2 regions of the Deinococcus deserti VCD115 genome follow, and region 2 is predicted to be linked to the other one. Evidence: riboswitches for the same ligand, from Rfam matches in the RefSeq annotation. Region 2 holds a riboswitch; the other holds the start of a gene.
The links. A riboswitch is a leader RNA that binds a small molecule or an ion and turns the genes downstream of it on or off. The one in region 2 is predicted to bind cyclic di-GMP.
Positions count from the first base shown of each region.

Region 1: linked by a shared signal. The riboswitch ahead of DEIDE_RS13535 (family 16 glycosylhydrolase) and the one ahead of DEIDE_RS14380 (right-handed parallel beta-helix repeat-containing protein) in region 2 are both predicted to bind cyclic di-GMP.

Region 1 is NC_012527.1:23,955-29,232, forward strand. Features, by position in the region: gene DEIDE_RS18115 (DNA/RNA non-specific endonuclease) at 1-820, shown strand, start outside; gene DEIDE_RS19125 (hypothetical protein) at 1,207-1,386, shown strand; gene DEIDE_RS13535 (family 16 glycosylhydrolase) at 1,936-2,610, opposite strand; cyclic di-GMP riboswitch class I at 2,791-2,866, opposite strand; gene DEIDE_RS13540 (hypothetical protein) at 3,176-3,616, shown strand; gene DEIDE_RS13545 (5'-3' exonuclease) at 3,844-4,578, shown strand; gene DEIDE_RS13550 (M42 family metallopeptidase) at 4,863-5,278, shown strand, end outside.
Region 2 is NC_012527.1:237,580-242,857, reverse strand. Features, by position in the region: gene DEIDE_RS14390 (bifunctional sugar phosphate isomerase/epimerase/4-hydroxyphenylpyruvate dioxygenase family protein) at 1-839, shown strand, start outside; gene DEIDE_RS14385 (IclR family transcriptional regulator) at 900-1,751, shown strand; cyclic di-GMP riboswitch class I at 2,653-2,728, shown strand; gene DEIDE_RS14380 (right-handed parallel beta-helix repeat-containing protein) at 2,743-4,644, shown strand; gene DEIDE_RS14375 (DMT family transporter) at 5,075-5,278, opposite strand, start outside.

The DNA.
Region 1 (5,278 bases), 110 kb from region 2:
CACCGCCGTGCTGTTCACTGTCCTGCTCTCGGGCTGCGACCTGCCCCAGGAGCAGTCCGACCCACAGTCCTCCACCACCCAGACTGCTCCACCTTCTCAGACACCGGAAAATCAGGGATCGTCGCAGGCCGCGTGTGACAACCGCATGGTCCTTCCAGCTGACCAGCGATATATCGCACTCTGTGACGAGATCAGTATTCTGTACGACCCCAAGGCGCGAATTCCTAGAGCGGTCCTTGAAGTCCTGAGCGCTCAGAAGTTAACTGGAGAGGCGACCCGGGAAGACGATCAGTTCCGCGAGGATGACCGCCTGCCAGAAGCAGCCCAGGCCCAGGTTCAGGACTACCGGCGCAGCGGCTATGACCGCGGGCACCTTGCCCCCGCCGCCGATTTCAAGCATTCCGAGGAAGCCATGGCCGCCTCCTTTCTGCTGAGCAACATTGCGCCTCAGCAGGCACAGTTCAACCGCAATGCCTGGGCTGGGCTGGAAAGTGCCACACGCCAGTGCGCCCTCAACCAGCGGCAGCTCAGCGTGGTGACCGGAACCATTGGAGAAGGCGGCACACTCAAAGAGGAGGGCCGGGTGGCCATTCCAAGGCAGTTTTACAAGGTGTGGCTTACATCCCGTGGCTACCGGGCGTGGGTGATGCCCAATGTGGGTGCGGGCGTTCCACAGAAGGAGCTTACCGGCAGCGCATATGCCCGTTTTGAGGTGACTCTTGATCAGCTAAGGCAGGCAACCGGGTTGAACCTCGCCCCTGGTGTTCCTGGAGAGAAAAAGGGTCGCCTGTGCCCAGGGAGCATTCCTCTTTCCCAGTAAACGCTGCCCAAGGAGCCAAGATATGCACGCCGTATCCGGCGGCTTCGTAAAAGCCTGGACATTCTCGTAGGGAGAAGAAACCGGAGGTTGCGTTGTGGCTCCTTTGATACGGCAGCTCTCGCTGATCGACTCACCGGTGCGTCTGTCTGACGGTCAGATATGGCCACAGCCCGCCTAACCACTTTTCCAGGTCACGACTATGGCCGATTTACTGATCTGAGCGTAAGTGATAGCGCCCCTGATTCTCCAGTCGAAACCCTTGAGGCAAAGAAAATAGGAGTCCGTAGGAGGACGAGCCAGGTCAAGAGGGAGACTTTCCGCTGCTGCCTGCCGTATCAAGTTGTAGCGTACCTGCTATCCGCTACCTCACCTCTTCAGGAATTTGCATGCCCACCTGGATTCGCAACCACCGCCGCAAGATTACCGTTCTTAGTGCGGTACTGCTCATTGTCCTGCTCGGCCTGACCGGTGTGCTCACCAAGGGAGTGGCCTTAGTCTTAAGCCTGATGGTTCTGACGTTCCTGTACAAACTCCGTCAGCATGGGACGTATACCGTGAATCAGTGAATCAGTTCACCGCTCCTGCTGAGGTGGCGGTGCAGACCGGCGCGGCCGCGGGGGGCGCATCACACGCGAACCACGTTGGCTCTTGCGGTGATGGAAACTGTTGAAGACCTGCCCTCATCCAGGAGGGCAGGTCTACGCCCATTTTTGACTGGTCGTCAGGCCCGAGGTATTTCTATGAGGAGCGTTTCTAGGCTGTCATCGCTGTAAATCATCGTATAGGTCAGTAAAAGCGCTGCTGCATAGCAGATGCCGTCCGTTCACCTCCACGACCAAGTCGAGAGGGGATTATTTTCTGCTGTTGAAGTCTGGAGTCAAAACGGGGCCATGCCCCATTCACCTGATTTATCCCACACGCGTTCAACGGCTGTCGCTCCAGGAAGTCAGCCGGCGGTCTACTTGTGGCTGTTTTTTGCCCGTACCATCTGCAGGCTGATCACAGTCGTGCGCTACACTTCTCAATCCGCTGACTGCTTCTTCCTGTCTTTCTGCGTCATGGGTCGGCAGCAAGCTCAGCCTTAGGGCCCGATTTGAGCCGCTGGTGTCAGGCGCTTAGTGGCTTGGGGTGAAGCTGACGTAATCGACGAGCATGTACTGGGTGCCTGCTGTGCTTTTGCCCCCCCACAGTGTGGAGTTTGTCGGCCACAGGTTGAACATCAGGTGCGCTTCGGTCGCCGGCACCACGCTGGTGATCGTGCGTTTGAGCACGCCGTCGATATAGAAGTCCACCTTGGTGGGCGCCCAGTCCCAGCGGTACGTGTGGAAGTCCTGCGACAGGTCGGTGCCGGTACCGCCGGTGCCGTAGTCATGACGGTTGGTGGTCTGCCAGGTGCCGATCCAGTCGGTGGTGCGGTTTTGCCCTTCGATTTCGTGGTCGATTTCGGTCTGCGAATCATTGACGAAGTTGAAAAAGGCGGTGATGTTGCCGCTCACACCATGGCCACGCACGGCAGGGTTGGCGCTGCTGCTGGCGGCACGCAGTCGGGCTTCATACCGTCCATAGCCGTATTTGGCGTGGGTGGCGAGTTCGGCAGCGCTGGCGACCAGACCAGGGGTGACATCGAGCTTCATGACAAGGTAGCCGCCGCTGACGGTGACGTTCGCGGGGTTCCAGGTGCCGTTCAGGCCGTCTTTGGCCCAGAAGGGTTTCCAGCCGCTGTTCGACAGGGCCCAGCGGGTGGTGTCGAGAGTGTTGAAGTCGTCTCGCCAGCTGCCAGCAATCTGCACAGAGTCAGCTGGGGTTGGAGCTTGAGCTACCGGAACGCTCGGGATGCGAGCCACAGGGGTCTGAACAGGACTTTCAACCACGGGGGCCTCTGGGGCGCTCGAGCACGAAGCGAGCAGCAGGCCCAGAACGGTTACAGCGGTCAGATTACGAAATGCATTGCGCATGAGAACTCCCTTGTCTTCGGTAACTCGGCCGACCTCGTGGGTCCCGGTAGCTTTGCGTCTCCGTCTCGCGGCGGATTTGCCTTTTTCGGTTTCAGGGAGGAACCCACACCTGGGTTCATCACCGCCTGCAGATTAAGCCCAAACAAATAACAAAGTCCTTACACTACGACTTGCCTCAGAATTCCCACATTTAAGGGCTTAAAGAATTCATAAACATAATCGATCCTTTATGATCAGTCTGCTCAATGATGTTGTAGACGCCATTTAGTCGTCAGCTCGTTTGATGGCGCCTCTCAGAGCTTCGCTCTGCCTTCATGAAGTCCCCATTTGTCTACAAGCCCCCCACCAAATGAAAATCAAACAGGTGCGCTTTGTTGTGCGCGACGGGTAAGCTGGAGACATGAAAGTGCTGTTGACTGCCACCGCCCTGCTTGGCCTGGGAGTCTCGGCGGCACAGCCTACAACTTCCGGTTGGCCGCAAGGAAGCTGCCTGCACGGCACCACCATCAATGAAAGTGGCCGGCCGCTGAACCTGCGTGCGCTGGAAGGCCATATCCGGCAACTGCTTCAGCAGGCCAAAGTGAGCCCAGCTGCTGTCTGCAGCAGTTACCTGAACATTCTGGTCCAAGCCGAGTCCCTCAGTCAGCAGAACACACGCATAACGGCACACTTGATTCTGGCCGAACGCGAGGTGTCCCTGACTGATGTCAAACGCAATGACGCAGTTTCCAGATGCAGCCTCACCGTCACTGACGTCGTCCATCAGGATGAAGATTTCTTCGCCAGCGCTCAGGCCGTACTGACACGCGTGTTTGCCCGCGCTCCCCAGTGCACCCGCTGACCAGACAGGGTAATAGGGCGTTGATCACCCCGTGTCTTGCGGTCCAGCACGCCGAACCTGCATGATGACGCGGTGATCCGCCGCATCAAACGTGTTGAATTCACCCTGCGAGGCGCCGACGTGGATGGCCCCACAGACAACCCGTATACACAGAGCACAGACGCTTCAGGCGGGCCGGCTCATTTCATCCGGGTGATACCTGTGGCCGTGCGACCTTCAGGCGTTTCTTGACTGCCCTGTTGATCGACAGCAGCAACGCAATCTGCCGGGCGTATTACGGCAGGGCAGGAGGCCAGGCGCACGCCGTGCCGCAGGTCCTGTGCGAAGTGGTGTGGTCATTGCAGCACCGCTTTCAGGCTGAACATGTCATCGCTGCGCTCGATGACACCCGGAATTTCAGACAGAGCCTGTACGAAAGCTACAAAGGGCACCGGACACCCAAGCCAGCGGATCTCACGCACCTGCTGACACAGGCCGCTGAACTGATGGGCGCAGCCGGAGCGATTCCAGCGCTGGCTCCTAACCATGAAGCGGATGATGTGATGGGCACTCTTGCCAGGCGTGCACCCGGACGGGCCGTGATTGTTACCAGTGACCGGGACCTGTTCTCTGCGGTCACCGAGACCGTGCAGGTCTACGAGCCGCGCTCTCGGACGGTCATTACGGTCGCTGACGTACAGGCACGCTTTGGGGTGTCGCCGGAGCGCATCCCGCTGTTTAAATCCCTTTGTGGAGACAGCAGCGACAATATCCCCGGTGTACGCGGCCTTGGGGAAAAAGCCGCGAGTGTCCTGGCTGCGCAGTGCGGTACGGTCGATGAGATTTTCGAACGCGTGAGCACATTTGACCGGCGGTACCAGAAGGCACTCCTGGCGGCTGACCCTATGGAAATCCGCCTGTTTCATCAATTGGCGACCGTTCGCACGGACGCTCCGGTCGCCCGCGTCCCACTTCGCCGCTGACCATGAGCAGGACACGCCGTGGAGGAGCTTTGCGCCGTGTTTTCGGCGGGTCGGCTCACTGGCTTCTTGTTCCATTGGCGAGCGTACTACAGCCAGGGCCAGGTCAGGCAACCGTGTTGTTTCGCCCAACGCCACACGCAGGCCTGATAGCTTCCTCGGGGCACTTTTGTTTGCTCTGGGCGGAGATTTCTAACGCTGAGAGCGGCTGAGCACCCTTCCCAAGGTCTGCCAGCCGACCTTCACCATGAGTTTCACTCTGCCGCTTCGCGATGAGGCGGCTGCACTTGACCACCTGCCGCGTTGTGGTCATGATGGCGGGCATGCTCGAACAACTCCGCCGCCGCCTACGGGAACTGTGCGATGTAGACGCCATTTCTGGCGATGAACGGCCCATGCTGCGTGCCCTGCGCGACATTCTCGCCGGGCAGGTGGATGAATTCACTGTGGACGTTGCCGGGAACGGGTTCGCTATCAGGCGTGGTGCGCAGCCAGGGCCGACCGTACTGATCGCAGCACACACCGACGAGATTGGCCTGATGGTCAAGAGCATCGAGCCGAGTGGCTTTGTCCGCTTCGAAAAGATCGGAGGTGTCATCGACAACCTCCTGCCTGCCCGGGCCGTGCGCGTACGTGGAGTCAACGGCGTGATCGGCATGAAAGCCGGGCACTATCAGACCGAACAGGAGCGCACCCAGGGGCG
Region 2 (5,278 bases):
ACGCTGCGGACTTCTTCCAGGTGCATGGGCCCTCAGTGTGCGCCATCTGTCTGCGGGTCGACGACGCAGCCCGCGCCATGCAGCGCGCCATGGCTCTGCTGTGTACCGCGTGGGAGGAGCGTATCGGTGAGGGAGAGTGCCGCCTGCCTGCCCTGCGCGCGCCGGACGGCATGCTGTTCTTTTTCGTCGATGATGAGCTGGCCGACCGGCTCTACCGTACCGACTTCCACCTCTCGCGTCCTCCCGGTCCGGGAATTGGGCTCCTTGAAGTCGACCATGTCGCGCAGGCCGTGCCGCCCGACCGACTCGGCAGCTTCATGCTTTTTTACCGTACGGTCTTTGGGCTCGAGCCCGAAACCATCCACGAAATCCCCGATCCGTACGGCCTGGTCAGCAGTCTGGCACTTGTCAGCCCCAGCCGCCGGGTGGCGTTTCCGGTCAACGTCTCGGAAAGCCGCCGCACCGGTACTGGCCGGTTCGTCAATGCCCTGTCAGGTGCCGGTGTTCATCACATCGCTTTTACCACCGCCGACCTTCAGCAGGCGGTGGTGGCCGTGGACGAGAAGGCCGGCGAACTGCTCGACATCCCCGAGAACTACTACGATGACCTTGACGCCCGCTTCCTGCTGCCCGGCGAGGAACTTGTTACCCTGCGGCGCCTGAACCTGCTGTATGACCAGGACTCCAGCGGAACCTTCCGGCAGGTCTACACCAACACCTTCGAAGACCGGTTTTTCTTTGAAGTGGTGCAGCGTGACGGGTATACGGGCTTCGGAGCCGCCAACGCTTCGGTGCGGATGAACGCGCTTGCCGCGCGGCAGGCGGCCAGGACGAACTGATCGCATCGCGGCGGACGGTACACCGCAGCGCACCTTTTGCTGTATAGAGGGGGAACCCCTATGAAGCACGAATCGCGCAGCGTTCAGTCCGTCGAAAACATAGGCCGGCTGCTGGAACTGTTCACGGTGGACAATCCCGAGATCGGGGTTACGCAGGCCGCCCAACGTCTGGGCATGTCGAAGAGCAGCGTGCATGCGCTGCTTACGGCCATGACACGTATTGGCCTGCTACACCGGTTCGTCACAGGCCGTTACCGCCTGGGCTTCCAGGTCATGGCCCTGAATACTGTGTTGATGTCGCACACCCCCTGGCGGCGTATTGCGCGCGAAGAGATGACGCACCTTGCCGAGGCACTCGGTGAGTCGGTGCATCTCGCAGCATTTGACGGTGGGCAGGCGATCTGCATTGACAAGGTTGAAGGAAACGCCCCACTGGTGAACACCCCCATCGGCGGCATCCTGCCCCCACACGCGACCGCCCTCGGGAAAATTATCCTGGCCCACCAACCCATCAGTGAAATTCAGCAGCTGTATGACAGCGGGCATCAGTGGCAATACACCCCGAACACCATTACCAGTCACGACGAGTTGCTGTCCGACCTGAAGCACACCCGCGAGCGGGGCTACGCGATATCCATTGAGGAGCGGGCCATGGGTCTGTGTAGTATTGCTGCTCCTATTCGTGATCCCAATGGAGAGGTGATCGCCGCCATGAGCGTCTCTCTCTCCACACGGCATTTCCAGCAGCGCAAAGCCAGTGTGATCACGCACCTGCAGGCGGCTACAGCATCTACTTCGCGGCGCATCGGGTATGACTCTACGCTGGACAACGAAGACGGCCTGTACTGGCACTCCATCAATGGCAAGGCCACATTACGGCGCACCCGGCTACGCAGGGAAGAAAAGCCCTGATCCGCCGTGCAGTGCTTTCTGTCGGAGAGTCCACTTAATGACAATGTCTCTGTGCGGACTGACGTGGAATCATTTGAGCCGGTCACGCTATGTCCCACAATGGCGAAGCAGATTAATAGTCAACGTAACGAGGGAAGAGTGGGTATGCAGGCTGAAGGCGGCGTGCATGTTCAACCGGGCATTCGGAGTGGAGAGGATCACCAGAATCTGGCAGAGTCTGGGGGTTGGCTTTGAGACGTGCAAGCAGCTGAAAGCCACTCGTGCAGGGGATGTTGAGGCTGAGCCTGATCTCTTGTGGAAGCCAGCTGGCCGCGAAGAAGGGTAGTGCAGCCTTTCTGCACATGCCTCTTAAACTCATGAAGCTTCGCGTTAAATAACTGACTTTCTGTCAAAACTCGGCCTGAAGGCATGTGATGCCTGCCAAGACAAGGGCGGCGAGTAGAGCAGCAGATCTTGCGGATGATCCAGTCAAAGTCGGGACACGGAAACCGTGTGGTATCCGTGTTTATACGCTTCACAAGCTGCTGGGAGCTACCACCCGGCCTGTTATGCAGGCCCAGATGAAGGCAACGGACACGCTTACCGGGACGGGCGACACCTCTTTCACCTGGCTCAAGCCCGTCTGGTCGATATAGACGCACGTCCAGACAGGAAGTTTGCCTGTTCCAATGGAGGCGGCTGCTTGCCTTGGCGATTGCTGTCAGCGGTAGCTATCCCTCTGCCTAACAAAAGAGGCGTGATGTTATACACCGCATTTGAGTGCCTGAATTTCAATGAGAATAACGTTTTAAATAAATTAGAATTCGTGAGAACCTAAATAAAACCAGAGCTCTGTAAGATCAGTGTCATTTACCAGAACTTAATGTGCATGAGGCGATGAACCCGATCAGGGTCCTTCCTACACCGAAAAAGGCAAACCCGTCGCGAGGCGGGGACGCAAAGCTCCCGGGACCCCTGAGGTCGGCCGAGCTACCGAAAGCAGGGAGACACTATGCATATTTCAATCAAAAAACCGCTTCATCTGACCATCCTGAACGCCACCCTGCTCCTCGCAGCCTGTGGATCTACGACACCAACCCCCGCAATGAATCAAAGCCCCGCGTCCGACATCACAGTGTCCGCGGAAGCCCTGACCACCAGAGTGCAGCCGGGCGTCGCGGCTGGTGGACGGACCCAGTACGACGCACAGGCAGACGGACAGCAGACGGTCGTCCTGCTCGGCAACAACCACGCCGCCACCTTCGCGGTTCCAGCCTCGGGCACCTTCACGGCCACCCTGCAGGCCCGGCAGACCGCCTTCCAGGGCAACGTGATGCTGAGCCTCCGAGTCAACGGCGCCGAAATCAAACGGGTCGAGGTCACGCCGCTGTCCTACGCTGCCGTCGCCCTGGGCAACCTGAACATAAAAGCCGGTGACGTGCTGAGCGCCGTGTTCATCAACGACCTGGGTGGCGCAACCGGCGACCGCAACGCCTACATCGACTACCTCACCCTGGCCCCTGTCACCACCACCGTCGCCCCAGCTCCAACGCCCACCCCAGAGCCAACGCCAGCTCCTGCTCCCAGCACCGCGAGCGGCGTCGATGTGAGGACCTTCGGGGCCAAAGGCGACGGCGCCACCGACGACACCGCCGCCCTTCAGAAAGCAGCGGCCAGCGGCAAGTCCCTGGTGTTTCCGGCCGGCACCTACCTGATCAGCAAGGCCGTGACGTTCAACGGCACCAGCAACATCACCGTCACCGGTCAGGGCGCCACCCTCAAGGCCAGAAGCGGCTTCTCCGGTACGGCCCTGGTGCACCTGGTCAATACGTCGGCCACCACCGTCCGTGGCTTCACCGTCATCGGTGCCGGCGAAGGGACCGGCTGGATTGACGGCATCCGCGTCAGTGGTGGAGCAGACGCCGTCGTGGACGGCAACACCATCAGCGCGCTGGGCGGCTGTGGTGTGGGAGTGGAGAACGCCACCCGCACGACCGTCAGCAACAACACGGTCTCGCAGGTGAAGTACCACGGCGTGGTGGGCATGTCTTCGACCCACCAGAAATGGCTGGGCAACCGCGTGACCGGCCACGGCGCGACCACGCTGACGGCGGGGATCGGGCTGCTGGGCCAGCTGGGCAGCGACTACCTGATCGAAGGCAACGTGTCCACCGGGTTCGGCAACACCGGCATGAAAACCGAAGGCACCTCCAACGTAACCTTCCGCGGCAACACGGTCGACGGCTTTGCCCGCGACGGCATCAAGATCATGCCGCTGCCCGAAAAAGGCGTGAATCAGGTCAGCAACGGCATCATCGAGAACAACACTGTGCGTGGCTTCTCCGGGGTGGATTCACACGGTTCGACCGCGTTGCAGCTCAGCAGCGTGATCGGCGGACGGGTGACGAACAACACCACCTACGGCACCTTCGGAGCGAGTTCCGGCGGGCAGCAGCCGCCTCACGGGTATGAGGACGCCATCCGTCTTCAGGCCCACGGGGGCGGTCCGGTGCCGCAGAATATTGCCATCAGCGGCAACAGGATCACCAACTCGTACGTGTCGCTGCGCCTGATGGGCACCAACAATACGGTGTCGAACAACACCTTCCAGGGCAGCGCGCGGCACAGCGTGATCTTCAACCGCAACGCCACCGGCAACCGGTTCACCGGCAACACCTTCAGTGGCTCGGGTTCGGCGGGGGTGATGTTCGACCTGTACGTGTCGGGAACGACCTTCAGCGGCAATACCTTCAGCGGCATGAACACGGGGATCTACGCGGCCAACAGTGGCAATAACAACAACACCTTCACCAGCAATACCTTTTCGTCGGTGAGCTCCGCTGTGATCCTTGCCGGAAGCAACAACATCTGCGACGGCAACACCGGTACCGGCGTCTCCATCTCCTGCCAGTAAGCGCTGGCTGATCAGCAACCGTCGTTCCCCAGGTGGGGAACGACGGTTGCTTTGCTCGGGACCGTGCCCGTCCTGCGCCGCTTCAGCCCCGCCCGACCAGCGACTCCCTTTCCAAGGCCTCAGGAGGACTTTGGGACGTAGCTCTGAGTGCTCAGTGCGCCGTACTGGTAATTCGGGCCTGTCACAGGTAGTCCTGCGTGACATCAGGAAACGCCTGCTCCGGTCACGCTACGTCCCACAAGGGTAAAGCAGATTATTGTTCAAAGAGAGCTGGACAGCGGACTAGTCCACTGTCCAGTTCAGATTGACGAATCGCCTTCCTCACCCTGCGTGAACACACTCTGGCTAAACGAACCAATTCCACATGAATCAGAACAGAACCATGGACTTCACGTGCTGACCTATTCGACAGAAAGCACTGGACAGCGGATTAGGAATTGTCTGCCAGGACCGGACCCGGCCTGCGAATGGCAACGCTGATGCCCGACACGGCGATGATCAGCATGCCGATCAGACTGACGGCGTCTGGCAGCTGCCCGAACACCATGAGGCCAATGACACCGGCCCAGAGGAGTTGCATGTATGTCAGGGGAGCAAGCTGTGAGGCCGGCGCGTCACGGAAGGCCAGCGTGAA